Regions from separate parts of the Clostridium novyi NT genome, predicted to be linked through region 2. Evidence: a T-box and tRNA genes for the amino acid it is inferred to sense, from the RefSeq annotation. Region 2 holds a T-box; the other regions hold tRNA genes.

Region 1 (6,939 bases), 900 kb from region 2:
CAAATGGATCTCCTTGAACACTATCTACATGTAATATGTATTTTCCAAAATCATAGGCTCCAGCTATATCCTTATATGCCTTATACCCTTTACCATTTATACTTTTTAATATATTTAATAAATCTACTGAATTCTTCAATAAACTTCCTCCTACCATAAACTTATGTATTTAAAATACCACCAAATATTGTTTATTTCAATAAATGTAATTTTTCTTCCATTCTTTAATTAATTGAGTAAAACCCATTATTTTGTTATAATTAAATTTAAAGTTACTATATATAGTGTTTATAATAGAAAGGTGTGACTGCATGAACACATTCATGTTTAACCACAAGAATGTCAAGTACACTCTTGTAAGTAACATATTTATAGATAAATTTATGACATCAGCTAGAGGGCAATACGTAAAGGTCTATTTACTTGGTCTTAGATATTGTATGTCTGGTGAACTTGGGGTAAACTCTGCTAGTATTGCAGATACTCTTCACATATTAGAAGATGATGTTATGAATGCATGGAATTACTGGAGTGATGAAGGGGTAATTAAGATGAATTCCCTTGACGATTCAGGTACTTATTCTATAGAATTTTTAGATTTAGACAATGCACCAAAACAAGACCCTACAGATACTGCTATACTATCAAAATTAAAGGATAATTCTATTAAGGGTATGATGAAAGAAATAGAACAACTCCTAGCACGTCCTCTTTCAAATAAAGAAATGACAATGTATTTAAGCTGGCAAAAAGACTTTGATTTTTCTCCAGAACTTATACTTCTTTTAATGCAGTATAGCGTTTCAAAAGGAAAACGTGATTACAGATATATTGAAAAAATAGCAATAGCATGGCATGATGCTAAAATTAAAACAGTTGATGATGCCCAAGCTTTTATTAAAGCTCATGAAGACAAATGGCTTAACATTAAAAAGATATTAAATTACCTAGGAATTAAAAATTCAGAAGTTATGAAGCCACAGGAGCAAATGCTTGATAAATGGATTAGTGTTTACAAATTTCCTTTAGATATAATATATAAAGCTTGCGATATTTGTTTTGAAAGATTAAATAAAGCTGAATTTAAATATATAGATGGAATTCTAAATAATTGGTTTAAAAATGATTTAAGAACTATTGAAGATATAGAAAAGAAAGATAAATTAAAAGGTAACTTTAAGAAAAAGAACTATTATGGCAATAATACTAATACTAGCACAGATTCATTTAATAACTATGAGCAACGCTCTTATGACTTTAGTGAACTAGAAAAAAAATTACTAGGATGGGATAATGATGATTAAGGGTTACCAACATAAGATTTTAAAAATGTACGAAAAAATAAGAGAAGATGAAACACATAATCTTAAAAATAGAAAAGAAGAAGTTTACTCTAAGTTTCCTGAGATTGAGGAACTGGAAAAAGAGATAAATAAACTATGTGTAAAACTTTCTATAAGTGCATTTAAACCAATAAAAAATAGAGAAGAATTCTTACATGACCTACGTGAAAAAATAACTGACCTTAGAATGAAGAAAACAGAACTTTTAGTGTCTAATGGTTATGATATGGATTATCTAAAAACTAGATACCAATGTCCTAAATGCAAAGATACAGGTTTTATTGGACCAACTAAATGTGAATGTTATAAACCAAAATTAATTAAGCTTTACTATGAAAACTCTGAACTTAGTCAGCTACTTAGGACTAATAATTTTAGAAACTTTAAATATGACTATTATCCATCAACTAGAGATAGTGAAAATCCCAAAAGTTCTAGAAAGAACATGGAAGAGATAATAAAAACTATTATGTACTTTATAGAAACTTTTGATAGTGGAAAAGATAATCTCTTGTTTTATGGAAATTCAGGCACAGGAAAGACTTTTTTAACTCACTGTATTGCAAAGGAACTTCTAGACAGAGGAAATTTAGTAATTTATAGAACCGCTGAAGATCTTATTAAAAACCTTAGAGAAATAAGACTTGAAAATAATTACGAACTTGAAGATATACTTATCAATTGTGACTTACTTATAATTGACGATTTAGGTACTGAACAAATAAGTAATTTCACTAAAACAGAACTTTTTAATCTTTTAAATAAGAGAATACTTAAAAATAAAAAAATGGTTATTTCAACAAACTATACTTTAGAATCATTACTTAAAACATATTCTGAAAGAATAACTTCAAGATTATTTGGTAACTTCACTTTATGTAAATTTTATGGTGAAGATATACGTGTTAAAATAAATTTATCAAAAATGAGGTCTCAAAATTTATAGATATATCGGTTAGACCATACTAAAAAACGAGTAAATTATGAATACTATAATTTACTCGTTTTTTTTGCTTATATATTTTATATATACAACTAGATTTATACTTTTTAATTAATTAACAAAAAAATAAAAAACTAAGTAAAATTACTTAGTTTTTACTGGTGCTGGCACCAGGACTTGAACCCGGAACCTACTGATTACAAGTCAGTTGCTCTACCAGTTGAGCCATGCCAGCTAATATGGCGACCTAGAAGGGACTCGAACCCTCGACCTCCGGCGTGACAGGCCGGCACTCTAACCAACTGAGCCACTAGGCCACATTTGTTTTATGGTGGGCACAACAGGGCTCGAACCTGTGACCCCCTGCTTGTAAGGCAGATGCTCTCCCAGCTGAGCTATGCGCCCATAAAACTGTAAATGGTGACTCCTAGGGGAATCGAACCCCTGTTACCACCGTGAAAGGGTGGTGTCTTAACCGCTTGACCAAGGAGCCTTATTAAATTTTAAAATTGGTGCTGGCACCAGGACTTGAACCCGGAACCTACTGATTACAAGTCAGTTGCTCTACCAGTTGAGCCATGCCAGCTAATATATGGCGACCTAGAAGGGACTCGAACCCTCGACCTCCGGCGTGACAGGCCGGCACTCTAACCAACTGAGCCACTAGGCCACATTTTGTTTTATGGTGGGCACAACAGGGCTCGAACCTGTGACCCCCTGCTTGTAAGGCAGATGCTCTCCCAGCTGAGCTATGCGCCCATAAAACTGTAAATGGTGACTCCTAGGGGAATCGAACCCCTGTTACCACCGTGAAAGGGTGGTGTCTTAACCGCTTGACCAAGGAGCCTTGGTTTAATCTTTTGTTTTTCAAGTGTTTCGTTTCCGTCACACCCGACGAAGAATATATTACATGATATTTGATAAAGTGTCAACACATTTTCTGCATTTTTTTTTAATTTTATTATTTATTTTTTGTCATGTTATAGTTTTCAACCCCTAAAACCCTTATTTAATGGGAGTTTCGTCATTTTTCAAAATATAAAAATTTATTATATATTTTTATATTTCTTTATATAATTAATGCTATTTTTATTATTTTTTCTCTATTTTTATTTTTAAATTTATAAGTTTTTTGTACTAATTTTATTCTTTTATTTTTATTTTTTAGCTTTTTGTCTATTAAATTTTATTCTTTTTCTTTATTAAGATATAATAAAATATAAATGCATAACATAAGGAGAGATCATTTTGAAACATGATGTTATTATAGTTGGCGGAGGTGCCTCCGGAATCATAGCAGCTATTAATGCTAAAAATTTAGGATTAGACGTTGCCATAATAGAATCTAATAATAGAATTGCAAAAAAACTTTTAACAACAGGAAACGGTCGTTGTAATATTACAAATGAAAATATAACACTTGATAGATACCATAGCGAAAATAAAAGCTTTTTTAAAACTATTTTATCAAAATTTACTGTAGATAAAATCGAGGAATTTTTTAAAACTATAGGTATTTACCTTACAACTTTAGAGAACGGTAAAATGTATCCTATGTCCCTTCAAGCTTCATCTGTAATAGACGTATTAAAATCTACCTTAGAAGAGAGAGAAATACCTATTTACTTAGAAACTAAAGTAAAGGATATTATCCACTCTAAAAAAGGTTTTAAAATCTTTACTTCTTCAAATGATGATTTAACTAAAGAATTTAACTGCAATAAGTTAATTCTGTGTTGTGGAGGAAAATCAGCTCCTAAAACCGGCTCAGATGGCTCAGGATTTACTTTAGCTAAGAAATTAGGTCATAGCATTATAGAACCTATTCCAGCCCTTGTACAGCTTAAATTAGATTATAAAAAGCTAAAATCAATATCTGGGGTTAAGTTTGATGGAAGCGCTAAAATATTTATAGATAATGAATTTGTTCAAGAAGAACTTGGAGAGATTTTGTTTACTGATTATGGTATTTCAGGCCCACCAATACTTCAGCTTAGCAGAAATGCATCTTATTCAACTTCAAAGGGTAAAAATGTTACAATGTCAGTTGATATGATGAACAATTTTTCTAAAGAAGAATTAATTCATTTTTTAGAAAATCACTGGGGTGTTTTTGGATACAAAAGTGTTTATGATTCTCTTATAGGCATAATAAATAAAAAAATTATACCTATTCTTTTAAAAGAAGCTAACATTGAAAGTATACATAAACCTTGTTGGGAACTTACTTGGAAAGAAAAGAACAATATTTTTGATCTTCTTAAAGATTGGAGATTTAACGTCACTGGTACTAATGGCTTTAATAACGCTCAGGTCACTGCTGGGGGCGTAAATACTAAAGAAGTAGACGAAAGTACCCTTGAATCTAAAATCGTTCCTAATTTGTACTTTTGCGGTGAAATCTTAGATGTTGATGGTGATTGTGGTGGTTTTAACCTACAATGGGCATGGGCATCAGCTCTCGCAGTCTCTAATGTGCTGTATGAATTTTAGTTTTAAATATTAATTAAAAATAAAAAAGGATGGTAACAAAACATTTTGCTACCATCCTTAACCTTTATAAAACAAATAATAGTTATGTACCTTATTATTTATTTTTTTCCCAAAGAGTTTCTCCCTCAGTTAAAAGTTCTCCATTTTCTCTTAATATATTATGTACAAATTTCACTTTATCTTCATCTTCTTTAATTTTTCCTGTTATAACTTTTATACTTTCTCCGTACATAGTTTCTTTTTTATATGTTATTTTTGTATTTTTAAGAGTGTAATTTAATATTATATCTCGAGGAATACTTTCTATCATCCATGCAACGTATTTTTCATTATTAACATGACCATTAGTATCAATGTCACTATACCTTACCTTAAAGTTTATTTCTGTATTTTCTTCAGGTAGTTTATGTACATTTTCAATTTCTAATGTTTCTTCTTTATTTTCAAGTCCAAAAGCTTTAACCATCTCTTTAGAAATTCTAAGTGGTCTTCTCTTTTTTGTATCTATTAGTAGCCATGTAGATTTTGCCGATGCTATAATATTTCTATTTTCATCTAATATATAAAACTTTCTATAAGCATAGAATTTTTTTATGGAATATGGCTCTGTAACTGCTAATATCTTCTCTCTATACCTTGGATATCTCTCTACATTTATGTCCCATTTGTATAATATCCAAGCCATATTATTTTCCATCATGTAATTAATTCCAACACCTAATTCTTCCGATTGAAAAGTTGAAACATCTGTAAAAAAGTCTATTATGTTAGTAATTGTGGCTTGTTGTTTTAAGTGTGCTTCATAATAATGAATTTCATACTGTTTTTCTGTTATAATTCCGCTCATAAGTATCCTCCTTAAAATCCACATTTTAAATAAATAGTTAAAAGCACTATAATGTGCATTCAGTCTGCATTATTATAGTGCTTTTAATTATATTAAACTTATATTATATAGCCTTATTTAAAGCTTCTAAAAGTTTTTCAATATCCATACCATGAACCATTGCTGCTTGTTCTAAGCTTTCTCCTTGAGCTGATGGACATCCAACGCAACCCATTCCGAAGCTCATTAATATTTCAATTGAACTTGGGAAATTTCTTACGATTTCTCCTATAGTCATATCCTTAGTTATTTGCATTCTCTTCACCTCGTTTCAGTTTATTTAAGATAATTATACCAAACTTATAACGACGAATAAAGAAAATTTAAATTTCGCCAACTACTATAGTTTGATCTCTCTTTGGACCTACTGATACTATAGAAATTTTTGTATCTGTAAATTCTTCTATTTTCTTTAAGTAAATCTTAGCATTTTCAGGTAATTCTTCATAACTTCTAGCATCAGCTATGCTGTCGTCCCATCCGTCAAATTCTTCGTATACTGGTTTGCATTTAGCTAAATCTTCTAAAGATGCTGGGAAGTAATCTATTACCTTTCCGTCAAATTCATATCCAGTACAAACTTTAATCTTGTCGAATCCTGCAAGTGTATCTATTTTAGTTACAACAAAGCTTGTAAGTCCAGATATTCTAGCTGTACTTTTTAAGATTACAAGGTCAAGCCATCCACATCTTCTTGCTCTTCCTGTAGTTACTCCGTATTCGTGTCCCTTTTCTCTTAACTTTTCTCCCATTTCATCAAGAAGTTCTGTTGGGAAAGGTCCTTTTCCTACTCTTGTAGTGTAAGCTTTTGCAATACCTACTGCTCCTGTTATAGCTGTAGGTCCAACACCTGCTCCTGTGCAAACTCCACCAGCTACAGTGCTTGAAGATGTAACATATGGATAAGTACCATAGTCTATATCAAGTAATGAACCTTGAGCTCCTTCAAATAGTACATTCTTATTTTTCTTCATTTCATCATATATTATTACAGATATATCTGTAACATATGGTCTCATTCTGTCTGCATAAGCATTATATTCTTCAAATATCTTATCGAAGTCTAATTCTTCTCCGCCATAAAGTCTTATTAATTCATTTTTATCATTTATGTTTTGTCTTAACTTTTCTTCAAAGACATCTTTATGCATTAAATCGCAAACTCTAATTCCACTTCTTTCAGCTTTATCAGTGTATGCAGGTCCTATTCCTTTTCCTGTAGTTCCTATATCATTTTTTCCTCTAGCTTTTTCTTTTAAGCCATCAAGGATTCT
Region 2 (6,939 bases):
TTTCTTTATTTAATCTTTCTAATTCTTTTTCAATATCTACAAGATCTAGAAGAGGCATAAACATTTCAGCACCCTTAGTTACAGCTGATACTGTATTTTCTGGTATGCTATCTTTAGAATCTACGAAATCAACTTCTGATGCTGATGCTAATCTTTCAAAGTAAATTGTACCTTGTTTAAATGCATCTTTTCCTTCTGTTGCAAATATAGTAACTTTAGCTTTTCTTGAAGGAGGAACATTCATTTCTGATCTTACATTTCTTAAAGATTTTATAGCTTCTATAATGTAATTCATTTGTTCTTCTGTTTTTGCATCACTTAATTCTTCTTCAAATACAGGCCAAGCTGATGTTACTATAGTTTCTTCTGTATTTGGAAGGTTAGTGTAGATTTCTTCTGTTATAAATGGCATTACTGGGTGTAATAATTTTAGTCCTTTCTTTAGAACTTCATTTAATACATTTAATACTACACCTTTAGCTTTTTCATCATCACCATATAATGCTGGTTTTACAAGTTCTATATACCAGTCACAGAATTCGTTCCACATAAAGTCGTATATCTTTTGAGCTGCTATACCAAGTTCAAACTTATCTATGTTTTCAGTAGCTTCTTTAACTACAGTGTTTATTCTTGATAATATCCACTTATCTGCAAGTGTGTACTCTTTGCAATCTTTATATTTTTCCATTAAATCTTTGTCAAGGTTCATCATAACAAATCTTGATGCATTCCAGATCTTATTTGCAAAGTTTCTAGCTGCTTCTACTTTTTCTTCGTAGTATCTAATATCGTTTCCTGGAGCATTACCTGTGATTAACATAAATCTTAGAGCATCTGCACCGTATTTTTCGATAACTTCAAGAGGATCAACACCATTTCCTAAAGACTTAGACATCTTTCTTCCTTCACTATCTCTTACGATACCGTGAATTAATACAGTATTAAATGGTATCTTCTTCATGCTGTGAAGTCCTGAGAATATCATTCTAGCTACCCAGAAGAATATTATATCGTATCCTGTAACTAATGTGTTTGTTGGATAGAAGTATTCAAGGTCTTCAGTTTTTTCTGGATATCCAAGTGTTGAGAATGGCCATAGTGCTGAACTGAACCAAGTATCAAGTACATCTTTGTCTTGTTCTAAATGTTCACTTCCGCATTTTGGACACTTAGTTGGATCTTCTGTAGATACTATTACTTCTCCACAATCTTTACAGTACCAAACTGGGATTCTGTGTCCCCACCATAATTGTCTTGAAATACACCAATCTTGAATGTTTTCCATCCAGTTATAGTATGTCTTTGAAAATCTTTCAGGTACAAATTTAATTTCACCTTCACGTACAACCTTTATAGCAGGTTCTGCAAGTGGCTTCATTTTAACATACCATTGTTCTGATGTCATAGGTTCAAGTGTGCTACCACATCTATCGTGAGTTCCTACATTATGAGCATGTTCTTTTATTTTTACTAAGAAACCAGCTTCATCTAAATCTTTAACTAATTCTTTTCTTGCTTCATATCTATCAAGTCCTGAATATTTTCCGTATCCTTCAGCTATACTACCATCTTTATTTAATATAACTACTTGTGGAAGGTTGTGTCTCTTTCCAACTTCATAGTCGTTAGGATCATGGGCTGGAGTTATTTTAACTGCTCCTGTTCCAAATTCTACATCAACATATTCATCTGCAACTATAGGTATTTCTCTATTTACTAATGGAAGCATTAACTTTTTACCTATTAAGTGTGTGTATCTTTCATCATTTGGATTAACTGCAACTGCTGTGTCTCCAAGCATAGTTTCTGGTCTTGTTGTAGCTATTTCTAAGAATTCATCGCTACCTACTACTGGATATTTAATGTGCCAGAAGTGACCGTTTTGTTCTTCATATTCAATTTCTGCATCTGATATTGCAGTTTGACATTTAGGACACCAGTTAACTATTCTGTTTCCTTTGTATATTAATCCTTCGTTGTATAATTCAACGAAAACTTTTCTTACAGCTTTATTTAAGCCTTCATCCATTGTAAATCTTTCTCTTGTATAGTCAGCAGAAATTCCTAGCTTTTGATATTGAGTTTTTATTCTGTCTCTGTACTTGTAAGCCCAATCCCATACTTTTTCAAGGAATGCTTCTCTTCCCATTTCTTTTTTATGTAGACCTTGTTCTAAAAGAGATTTTTCAACCTTAACCTCTGTTGCTATACTTGCGTGGTCTTCTCCTGGTAACCATAGTGTACTATATCCTTGCATTCTCTTTGTTCTAATTAAAAAGTCTTGAAGTGTTCCATCTAAAGCGTGACCTAAGTGAAGTTGTCCTGTTATATTTGGTGGCGGCATCATTATAGTATAAGGTTTTTTAGTCTTATCTATTTCTGGTGTAAAATATCCTTTTTGTTCCCATTTTTCATATAACTTATCTTCGAATTCTTTTGGATCATAAGTTTTTGCAATATTAACTTCTTGCATTATTTCTCCTCCTTAAATTTATATTTTATATTAAATAATTTTCAAAATAAAAAAAGCACTGTCAATCCACCAAAGGACGACAATGCGCGTTACCACCTTAATTCTCGAAATCAATCAAGCACTCATTAAAATTAACGATGTGACCACCGTCTTTATCTACTATTATTTCAATAAAGAAACTCCAAAGCTACCTTCAAGATAATTTATATAGAAAGTCTCTCAGCTAATAAACTTTCCTCTCTTAATACTCCTTATCCCTACTCCTCTTTTTCTCTGTTTTTATATTATATAATTATTTCTTATTATACCGTTATTTTTTTAAGTGTCAAGTTTTTTGTTTTCATAATATTGTAATAATAAGAGTTTTTATTTTATAAATATATATTAACTTATGTTTTTTAAGTTGATAAATGAGGTAGTAATATGAAAAGTTTAATAATTGCTGGAGTGAATATATACAAATGTAAAATTCTCCATAGAAGTAAAACTGAATTACTATATTTAACACCTAATAATAGAGTATTAAAAGTATGTAAAAATGTTGATAATTGCAGACGTGAATATTTAATATTAAGATATGCTAGTGGTAATAAATACTTTCCAAAAGTTTTTGAATATAGAACCGGATATATTCTAAGAGAATATGTAAATGGTATATGTATTATAGATTATATAAAAAAAAATAGCCTAGATGAAAACCTTGCACTGTCTTTAGTAGATATAATAGAAAACTTTGAAAAACTAGAATTTACACGGCTTGATACTGGTTTATCTCACATATTTATAACCAAAAGTGGAGAATTAAAAGTAATAGGATTAAAAAATAATTGCTCACGAAAAGAAAAATATCCAAAACACATGATTAATGGACTTAGAAAACTTAAAGTTTCTAAAAAATTTTTTAAAACTTTAAAACACAAACGGCCAGATTTGTATTCAAAATGGAAAAAATGATTATGATATTAGAAATAAATATAAGCTAATAGCTAAAAGAACTAGTATTACTCTATTCTTTTAGCTATTATTTTTTGTTTTAATAATGTTTCCACCTGACTTTTGGTAGCTAAGCCCTTAGAAAATGCAGTAGCACTTCCAGTTGCAACTCCAAATTTAAAAGCCTCCATTAAATCTTTATTTTTTAAATATCCAAAAATAAATCCTGCAACCATTGAATCTCCTGCCCCTACAGAATTTTTAAGCACTCCCTTTGGAGCTTTACTTTTTATAACTTCTCCACTTGATGAAATAAATATAGCACCCTTTTCGGCCATTGAAATAACTACATTTTCTGCTCCCATACTTTGTAATTTCTTTCCAAAATAAATTATATCTTCATCAGTTTTTATTGTTGTATTAAACAATTCTCCAAGTTCATGATGATTAGGTTTTATTAAAAAAGGTTTATACTTTAAAACATTTAGTAAAAGATTTGACGTTGCATCTACTACAACTTTTATATGTTTATCCTTTAGCTTTTTCATTATATCTTCATAAATATTTTCTGGCACTGTGTTTGGTATACTACCTGAAAGAACTAAAAAGTCATCTTCCTGTACTCCTTGTAGTTTATAAAAAAATTCATTTAAATCTTCCTTTTCTATCTTTGCACCCTGTGCATTTATCTCCGACTCAACTGAAGATTTTAGTTTAACATTTATTCTAGAGTTTCCATTTTTAAGTTTAATAAAATTGCTTTTTACTCCATATTCCTTAACTCTTTTTTCTATTTCTTTTCCTGTAAATCCTGAAACAAAGCCTAATGCTACACTTTTAACACCTAAATTATTTAAAACTATAGAAACATTAATCCCCTTACCACCAGGATATATTTCCTCACCAATTGTTCTATTTACTTCACCTATTTTAAATTCATCTACTCTTACAATATAATCCAAAGAGGGATTAAATGTAACTGTGTAAATCATATTTATCATCCTTTTATATAATTCTATTTTTTATTATTTTAATATTCCTCATAGCATATATTATATGCTACATATTTTAGTTTATAAATATAATTTTAACTTTCATAGAAATTTTTATATAAATATTTACTTTTTTAAAATGATATTTTATCATTAAATTAAGTATATGAAATTTAATACAGAAGGAGACTATTATTGGTTATTATAATCTTATAAAAATAGATATTATAAAAGTTGAAGATAATAAAATAGTTACCGTTAATTGTTAAAAAAGGCTGCCTTACTAAGAAATCTACATTATAGTATTTATTCTTAATAAGGCAGCTTTTATTTACTAAGATAAAGTTTTAAATTTATATCCTTTACTTTTAAAGTATTTGATTACTTTAGGAAGAGCTTTAGCTGTTTCTTCTTTTCCTCTTGCATCATGCATTAATAAAATAACTACATCTTTTCCTTTACTACTTTCTATTGCTAAATCAGCTAACTCTTCTGCTTTTTTAGGTTTTCCTTCCGCATCTTTGCTTAAAGCATTCCAATCTACAGATACCTTATTAGTTTTATTAAGATAATCATTTAATGGATTCATACCCTTCCAAGTCCTATATCCACCTGGACATCTTAAAACTCTTGTTGAAAAATTTTCTCCTAAAATACTCTTTAATATACAATCATTCTTTTCAAAATCTTTTTTAAAAGCTTCTATATCTAGTTTACTATTAGGATATAAAATATTATAATCGTGACTATATGAATGATTTGCTATAGCATGTCCACTATTAAATATCTCTTTAACTAATTTTTTAGACGCATCTCCACCCTGTTCTATAACTTGTCCTATAAGAAAAAATGTAGCTTTAACATCTTCTTCTTTTAATACTTTTAAAACCTGTGGAGTTACTGATGGAGAACTTCCGTCATCAAAGGTTAAAAACACTATTTTTTCTCCATTATTAAAATAATGTCGCTTAGTAATTCTTTCTGAGATCTTTTTAGCATCATAAGTGTATTTTTTACCTTCATCATTTGTGCCTACAAACTTCTTTTGTGGTTTATTGTTATGTACTGATACTACCTTTTGTTGCACTTTAACATTTTTATTAGGTTTATTAGTTTTTGATATATACTGTTTTCCTTTATAAAAACTGATTAACCCTACACCCAAAATAAATACAGATAAAATTCCAATCCACTTCCTTGAATCTTTACCCTTTCTTCTCCTTTTATTTTGTCTGATTCTTTTGTTTCCCATGTTTTATATCTCCTTTTGTTATTACACTGTATTTGAAATAGTTAGACTTATTTATAACTTCAAAACATCACCTTTAATATAAATCACCATTAAACATAACGTCTCTTATTAACCAGTTAGATTTTTTATCTTTTCTAACTAATATTACTATACCTTGTAAAATTTTTTGGTTTTTATCTTCTTTATTGTCATTTGAATTTGTATAAAATTGTATAGTAAAACACCTAACATTTTCTTTATCAAATTTATTAATTTGATTCTTATCATAAATTGCTTTTTTTATTTGTTCTTTAACATCCCATTCTTTACAAGAAATAATTCCAACGGATTTTAAGTTATTAAAGCTTAAATTTTTCTTTTTATTTTTATATTCTTCAGTTTCTAATAATTCCATTTTACCTAAATCTTTATCATTCCAACACTTAAAATATTCATTAATAACTTGAACTTCATTAAGATTATTTTGATTAGTTGATACTTTTGACACATTAACTTCATGTATATCTTTTTTGCTACTACATCCCATAAAACACCCACATCCAACCAGACAGATAATTATTACAGATAATATCTTTTTCACACTAATTCCCCCCTTACTTTTTAACATTCTGTTAAGTTATATAGTTATATTTACCATATTTATTATACCTTAAATTTACTTTATATGCATATAAATGTATTTGGGGGCTTTTACTAATTTTATAATTACTTAAATTTGCTAACACTTTATATTTATCACTTTTTAAATACTTATTCTTTACAAAAATATTACGTTCTTTTACATTGTGTAAACTTTTTTTACAATAATAAAATAGCTAGACCTAATTGGATCTAGCTATTTTTCTTATACTTATTTAATTTTTATTTTAATACTTCTCTTATTAATTCAATTTCTTCAATATCTAAATCGGTTAATTCTTTTATAGTTTGATTATCTAATCCTTTTTTTATTGCTTTTTTAACGATTTCCAAAGTCTTTTCTTTCTTGCCTTCATCTTTACCCTTTTCTATTCCCTCTTGTATTAAGCTTTTGCCAAGTTCAGTCATTCTTAATTCCTCCTTTACCTTTTCTAAATCTTTTCCACTTAAAAATTTATTTGCAAAGGCATATAATATTGATTCTATATCATTTTTATAATCTTTTTTTATATCCTTTACTATATTTATAGCATTAAGTATTTTATCTACTGTACTTATGCTTCCACCCATTATAGGAGTAAATGTTAAAGATATTATATCCTGTTTTGTAACTTCAAGTCCATTTTTTATCTTAGTTTCTAATACTT
Region 3 (6,939 bases), 1.3 Mb from region 2:
AAATAAAAAGTATGTTCCTAAGGCTGAAAGTAAGATAAAGTCTAGTTACAGTAAAGATGAATTAAAAATGAAGGTGTACATAACAAAAAAGAAGACTATAGATTCAATTGACCTTGAGGACTATGTTAAGGGAGTTGTATCAGCGGAAATGCCAGTAGAATTTCCATTAGAAGCATTAAAATCTCAAGCAGTTGCAGCTAGAACATATGCCCTAGCACACAAAGAAGCTTTTGGTGCAGGAAATGCGCCTAAAGCTCATGGGGGAGACGTAAATGATACTACTGATTTTCAAGTTTTCATGTATAAAGATGAAAGGCTTAAAATGTGGCCTAAAAGTAAAAGAAAAGAATTCTGGGACAAAATTACACAGGCTGTAAAAGAAACAGAGGGTGAAGTTTTATCTTATGATGGAGAATTGGTCATGAGTCCCTATTACTTTTCTACAAGTGGTGGTAAAACAGAAGATGCAGTAAATGTATTTAATAAAGAAATACCATATTTAAAAAGTGTTGATAGTCCTGGAGAGGAAAAAGCACATAAATATATTTCAAGTAAAACAGTTAATTGTGATTATGCAGCTGATAAATTAAATAGTTGGAATTCAAGTTGTAATGTAAAATCAAAAAAATTAAAAAATCAAATAAGCATATTAGAAAAAAGTAAAGCAGGAACTGTAATGAAGATTAAGATTGGGGAAAAAACTATAAGTGGAAGTAAGTTTAGAAGTATTATGGGATTAAATTCATCTAATTTTGATATAGCATTTAAAAATAATAATATGATTATAACTTGTAGAGGATATGGACATGGGGTTGGAATGAGTCAATGGGGCAGTAAAGCTATGGCAAACAAGGGATATGACTATAATGAGATTTTAAAGCATTATTACAAAGGGACTGATGTAATAAAATTAAATGTTAAAAAATAAATAGTATATAGGTTGGATAAGTTTTGGGTTATTGGTAAGAATCATTACTAATAACCTTTTTTATATACATAAAATCGAAATATGTCTAAAAGTAATGGAAAAAGAGGAAAAATTTTTAATAAAAAAATGTATTTTTTATTTGCTAACGGACAAACTACAAAAAGGAGGTGTTTTTATGGAAAACAAGGATAATAAAAAAAGTTTTACTAATTTTTTAAAGAAACAAGGCTTTTATATAGCTCTATTTGTTTGTTTAACTGTATTAGCTGTAGTTACAGCAATAACAGCAAGCAATACTAAAGAAGCTAGAAAGGTTGCCAAAAATGAAGCTACTAATAATGTACAGCAAAAACAAAATCAAAAGATGAACTCAAAAACAAAGGATGCTCTATTACAAGAAGATAAAAAGATAGATAACGCTGTTGAGGTAAAAAATAATTCAAAACAAAAGAAAAATGTTGCAAATAATTCAAAAAAAGAAGTTTCAGTTTCTAAAGTATCACAAACTAATTTCATAAAACCAGTTGAAGGAAAGGTTGCTATGAAATATTCAGAAACACCAGTATGGTGGGAAACTTCAAAATCATATAGACCAAACTTTGGAATAAACATAAATGCAAAAGTAGGTACAGCTGTAAAAGCTATTGCAGATGGAAAAGTTAAAAAGGTAGATAACAATGGTTCTTTTGGAACAACAGTAGTTATTTATCACCCAGAAAGCGGAAAAACTAGTGTCTATGGAAATTTAGATAAAAAACTAAAGGTTAAAAAAGGCGACAAAGTAACACAAGGACAAGAAATAGGATCAATTGGAAAGACTTCCTTAAGAGGTATGTCACAAGAAGTAGGTAGTGATTTCTTACATCTTGAAATACTTAAAAAAGCAGATGGAGATCCTCAATTTGCAAGTGAAAATCCAGAAAAATATATAAAATATTAATTTATCTTAAGTACACATTTAAAAGCCATTTTCCGAGTCTATTCGGAAGATGGCTAAATAATAAGTAGACATAGTAATTTAAAAGAAAATAAATGCATATTTATAAATATATAAGGTTAAGGAGGTAGCAATTACTTTGAAAGATTACATTGAAGAAAGAGTGCTAGAAGTCGCAAAGTATATAATCGAATCTAAAGCTACAATAAGGAAAACAGCTAAAGTTTTTGGCGTAAGTAAAAGTACGATACACAAAGATATGACTGAAAGATTACCTAAAATAAATCCACAAGTAGCCAAAGAGGCTAAGGATGTGTTAGATTTAAATAAATCAGAGAGACATATAAGAGGTGGAAAAGCCACTAGAATGAAATATAAAACATTAGAAGGTTAAAAAAAATCCTGTTTTTATGCGAAATATAAGTAATTTTATGTAATCCTATGGAATAAATCAACATAAACGTATATAATAAGTATAGATAATGTCATAGAGTAGAATATATAGCAAAGAGCAGGAGTGAAAATTGGAATGTTTTTCAGAATGAGTACAGATATGGGGATAGATTTAGGTACAGCCACAGTACTAGTTTATATTAAAGGAAAAGGAATTGTATTACAAGAACCATCAGTTGTCGCTATTGATAGAAATAAAAACAAGGTTTTAGCAGTTGGAGAAGAAGCAAGACAAATGATAGGAAGAACACCAGGAAATATAGTAGCTATTCGTCCTTTGAAGGATGGAGTTATATCTGATTATGATATAACTGAAAGAATGTTAAAACATTTTATTAGAAAAGCATGTGGAAAGAAAAAAGTAGGAGCTCCAAGGGTTGTTATATGTGTTCCATGTGAAGCTACAGAGGTGGAAAAAAGAGCTGTAAAAGATGCAGCAGTAAATGCTGGAGCTAAAAAAGTGTTCTTAATAGAAGAACCTTTAGCGGCTGCTATTGGATCTGGTCTTGATATAACTAAGGCAAGTGGTAATATGGTTATTGATATTGGTGGAGGAACTACTGATATTGCGGTAATCTCATTAGGCGGTATGGTTGTTAGAAATTCAATTAAAATTGCCGGAGATAATTTTGATGAAGATATAATAAAATACATAAGAAAAAAACACAAGCTTATGATAGGCGAAAGAACAGCGGAACAATTAAAAATAAACATAGGTACTGCATTTAAGAGAGAAGAAAATGCAACAATGGATATCAAGGGAAGAGATTTGGTTACTGGTCTTCCTAAGAATTTAACAATAACATCAGAAGAGATGAGAGAAGCTCTAAGTGAATCTGTTAATGCTATTGCAGAATGCACTCACTCAGTACTAGAAAAAACTCCACCAGAACTTGCAGCTGATATAGCTGATAAAGGTATTGTTATGACTGGTGGCGGAGCTTTATTACATGGTTTAGATAAATTAATTGAACAAGTAACAAAAGTTCCTGTATCTGTTGCAGAAGAATCTGTTTCATCAGTGGCACTTGGTACTGGAAATGTACTAAAGTTCTTAGATAAAATAGATGCATCTTATAAAGGAAGAGATATAAACTTAATAGATTAATCTATACTTAATATAAAACGCCCTATAATTTTATTATAGGGCGTTTTATATTCCACTCAATCATTATATCTATTTTTTAGCTGATAAAGATAATATGCATGTATTAAAGAATGTACAATAACTTTTGACATATTAACAATAAGATCTAATCTTATATTTCTATTGGTAAATAGTTCATTAGAATCGCTAGAATCTACAATACCTATTATGGAGGTTTTACCTACGTTAGGAAGTGATTTTCCAACACCTTTTCCAGGGTGAATAGGGGATGTTCTAGCTTGAATTTCTCCTATATTTTTTTCGTTACCTAAACAAGCATCTATGCCTATTATATTGCAATTTGGATATAAATGTTTTATTTCTTTTAATTTTTTATCTATGTTTAAAGCATGTATTGGATTAGAAATTGTTCCGTACACTTTTAGAGGAAAGTTTTTAAGAGTTAACATAGTACCTACTAAAGGTCCTAGACAATCCCCTATACATCTATCTGTACCAATACATACAATAATAGTATCTTCGTTAATGTAATCTTTAAAAAAATAGGCTATTTCATAATAAGATAAATTATCATCATAGTGAACTCGAACTTTATTCAAAAGCCACACCTCCTTGATAATTTATATGTAAGGCTTTTAAACATTATGAAAGTCAAAAAGAAAAAGGTTGAATTTGTATCAACCTTTTATTGTAAAAGAAAAATTTATTTAATTTTTTTATGCCATATATTAAGTTGCTCTATATTTGAAAGTGAATTAAGAAGATTATTTTTTAATCCTGGTATATCTTTTTCAAGAGAATATGTAAGATCCTTCATATATTCTCTTTTAGTAAACCCATTTGCAGGACAAGGGTTTTCAACTATAGGTATATTAGAGTTCTTAATAAATGTTTTTATGTTTTGTTCATCAATGTAAATCATAGGTCTTATTATATGAAGATCTGTACGGCTTAAATATGTGTCAGGTGAAAATGTATTTATACGACCTTCATAGAACATGGACATAAGTAAAGTTTCAATAGCGTCATTTTTATGATGTCCTAAAGCTACTTTATTACAGCCAAGTTTTTTAGCATGATCATTTAGAGAACCTCTTCTTAAATTTGCACATAAAGAGCAAGGGTTAGATTCTTTTCTTATATCAAAAACTATTTCCTTGATTTTAGTTTTAAATAAATAATATGGAACATTTAATTCTTTACAAATTCTTATCATTTCAGAAAAGTCTGCCCCAGCACCTGGATCTAAAGTGATTGCTATTAGCTCAAAAGGTTCTGGAGAAAATCTTTTGTATGCGTTAAGTAAATATAATAAAGTTATGCTATCCTTACCACCGGATAAACCTACAGCTATTTTGTCACCAGCTTGAATTAAATCAAAATCGACTACAGCTCTACGTAGTCTGCTTAATAATTTTTGCATATGTATCCTCCAAATTAAATGAAATTATGAACCTTATTATAATATAGTAAACTACACAAATAAAGAGGGGAAAATATGAATATTTAAAATCAAATACATGAGTAAAAATGAGAATAATGGTGAAAAATGAATAAAATAAAAGAAAATCTGTTTAAATAGATAAAAATGACGTTTGAAATAAATTAAATATCAATGTATACTAATATTCGTTGGCGCGGGGAAGTGTCAACGAGAAAACAAAAGATAAAGTAAGCTGGCATGGCTCAACTGGTAGAGCAACTGACTTGTAATCAGTAGGTTCCGGGTTCAAGTCCTGGTGCCAGCACCAACAAGGAGGAATTCCCGAGTGGCCAAAGGGGGCAGACTGTAAATCTGTTGCGTTTCGCTTCGATGGTTCGAATCCATCTTCCTCCACCATTTATAAATGGGCGCATAGCTCAGCTGGGAGAGCATCTGCCTTACAAGCAGGGGGTCACAGGTTCGAGCCCTGTTGTGCCCACCATTTATAAAACAGTTGGCATAGATATTTCAAAACTAAATATGGAGGAATTCCCGAGTGGCCAAAGGGGGCAGACTGTAAATCTGTTGCGTTTCGCTTCGATGGTTCGAATCCATCTTCCTCCACCATCTAAGAGACATTAATATGTCTCTTATTTTATTTTGCATTAAAATATATATTATAAATTTGTATTAGTTTGTTATTATAACTTACAAATAACAGTATACTATTATTGACATAGTAATGTGTATATGTTAATATTAAATTCGAAAATTCAATATTGGATAAGTAACATCTTATCAAGAGAGGTGGAGGGAATGGCCCTATGAAGCCCGGCAACCAGTATATAAATAAATACTAAGGTGCTAATTCCTGCAGTATAATCTGCAAGATAAGAATTTAAAGTGATTAAACAACCTCTTCTTTTAAATTCTAAGAAGAGGTTTTATTTTTGGGAGGTATATATAAATGAGAAGATTATTTACTTCGGAGTCCGTTACAGAAGGACATCCAGATAAAATGTGCGACCAAATTTCTGATGCTATATTAGATGCTATATTAAAAAATGACCCAAATGGAAGAGTTGCTTGTGAAACAGCAGTAACTACAGGAATGGTTATGGTTATGGGAGAAATATCAACTAATTGTTATGTTGATATTCCTAAAGTTGTAAGAGAAGTTATTTCAGATATCGGATATACAAGAGCAAAATATGGCTTTGATGCAGAAACTTGTTCTGTATTAACATCTATAGATGAACAATCACAAGATATAGCTATGGGTGTTGATGAAGCTTTAGAATCAAGACAAGGACAAAAAGACGATGTAGAAGCAATTGGTGCTGGAGACCAAGGTATAATGTTTGGTTTTGCTACAAACGAAACAAAAGAATATATGCCACTACCAATTAACATGGCTCATAAACTTTCAAGAAAATTAGCTGAAGTTAGAAAGAATGGTACATTAGCATATTTAAGACCAGATGGTAAAACTCAAGTTACAGTTGAATACGAAGATAACAAACCAGTTAGAATAGATGCAGTAGTTGTATCTACACAACATGATCCAGAAGTTACTCAAGAACAAATTCAAAAGGATATTATGGAACATGTAATAAAGACTGTTGTACCTAATGAATGGTTAGATGACGAAACAAAATATTACATTAACCCAACAGGAAGATTTGTAATAGGTGGACCTCATGGAGATACAGGTCTTACAGGAAGAAAAATAATAGTTGATACATACGGCGGATCAGGAAGACACGGCGGTGGTGCTTTCTCTGGAAAAGACCCAACAAAGGTTGATAGATCAGCAGCTTATGCAGCAAGATGGGTTGCTAAAAACTTAGTTGCAGCAGGTGTTGCAGATAAGATCGAAATAGGTCTTGCTTATGCTATAGGAGTTGCTCGTCCAGTATCACTTTTAGTAAATACTTTTGGTACAGAAAAAATTGAAGATAGCAAAATAGTAGATATCGTAAATAAAGTTTTCGATTTAAGACCAGGAGCAATTATTAGAGATTTAGAATTAAAGAGACCAATATACAGGCAAACAGCTGCATACGGTCACTTTGGTAGAACTGATGTAG

Evidence for each region. The T-box of region 2 lies ahead of NT01CX_RS04235 (valine--tRNA ligase). A T-box ahead of a tRNA ligase gene usually reads a tRNA of that ligase, here a tRNA-Val.
Region 1: it has a tRNA-Val gene. The T-box ahead of NT01CX_RS04235 (valine--tRNA ligase) is inferred to sense a tRNA for this amino acid. The anticodon was not compared.
Region 3: it has a tRNA-Val gene. The T-box ahead of NT01CX_RS04235 (valine--tRNA ligase) is inferred to sense a tRNA for this amino acid. The anticodon was not compared.

What each region holds. Positions count from the first base shown of each region.
Region 1 is NC_008593.1:33,296-40,234, reverse strand. It holds gene NT01CX_RS00265 (ABC-ATPase domain-containing protein) at 1-139, opposite strand, end outside; gene NT01CX_RS00260 (DnaD domain protein) at 312-1,304, shown strand; gene NT01CX_RS00255 (ATP-binding protein) at 1,297-2,289, shown strand; tRNA gene NT01CX_RS00250 (tRNA-Thr) at 2,446-2,521, opposite strand; tRNA gene NT01CX_RS00245 (tRNA-Asp) at 2,527-2,603, opposite strand; tRNA gene NT01CX_RS00240 (tRNA-Val) at 2,616-2,691, opposite strand; tRNA gene NT01CX_RS00235 (tRNA-Glu) at 2,705-2,779, opposite strand; tRNA gene NT01CX_RS00230 (tRNA-Thr) at 2,797-2,872, opposite strand; tRNA gene NT01CX_RS00225 (tRNA-Asp) at 2,880-2,956, opposite strand; tRNA gene NT01CX_RS00220 (tRNA-Val) at 2,970-3,045, opposite strand; tRNA gene NT01CX_RS00215 (tRNA-Glu) at 3,059-3,133, opposite strand; gene NT01CX_RS00210 (NAD(P)/FAD-dependent oxidoreductase) at 3,535-4,779, shown strand; gene NT01CX_RS00205 (acyl-[acyl-carrier-protein] thioesterase) at 4,874-5,626, opposite strand; gene NT01CX_RS00200 (DUF1858 domain-containing protein) at 5,730-5,921, opposite strand; gene NT01CX_RS00195 (adenylosuccinate synthase) at 5,989-6,939, opposite strand, start outside.
Region 2 is NC_008593.1:929,809-936,747, reverse strand. It holds gene NT01CX_RS04235 (valine--tRNA ligase) at 1-2,476, opposite strand, end outside; T-box leader at 2,546-2,759, opposite strand; gene NT01CX_RS04230 (hypothetical protein) at 2,900-3,430, shown strand; gene pfkB (1-phosphofructokinase) at 3,478-4,401, opposite strand; gene NT01CX_RS04220 (polysaccharide deacetylase family protein) at 4,736-5,653, opposite strand; gene NT01CX_RS04215 (DUF4829 domain-containing protein) at 5,727-6,233, opposite strand; partial or broken gene NT01CX_RS04210 (hypothetical protein) at 6,515-6,928, opposite strand.
Region 3 is NC_008593.1:2,204,243-2,211,181, reverse strand. It holds gene spoIID (stage II sporulation protein D) at 1-928, shown strand, start outside; gene NT01CX_RS10255 (M23 family metallopeptidase) at 1,104-1,868, shown strand; gene spoIIID (sporulation transcriptional regulator SpoIIID) at 2,005-2,259, shown strand; gene NT01CX_RS10245 (rod shape-determining protein) at 2,395-3,426, shown strand; gene yyaC (spore protease YyaC) at 3,483-4,025, opposite strand; gene NT01CX_RS10235 (tRNA 2-thiocytidine(32) synthetase TtcA) at 4,130-4,849, opposite strand; tRNA gene NT01CX_RS10230 (tRNA-Thr) at 5,102-5,177, shown strand; tRNA gene NT01CX_RS10225 (tRNA-Tyr) at 5,182-5,266, shown strand; tRNA gene NT01CX_RS10220 (tRNA-Val) at 5,276-5,351, shown strand; tRNA gene NT01CX_RS10215 (tRNA-Tyr) at 5,392-5,476, shown strand; SAM riboswitch class I at 5,642-5,746, shown strand; gene metK (methionine adenosyltransferase) at 5,817-6,939, shown strand, end outside.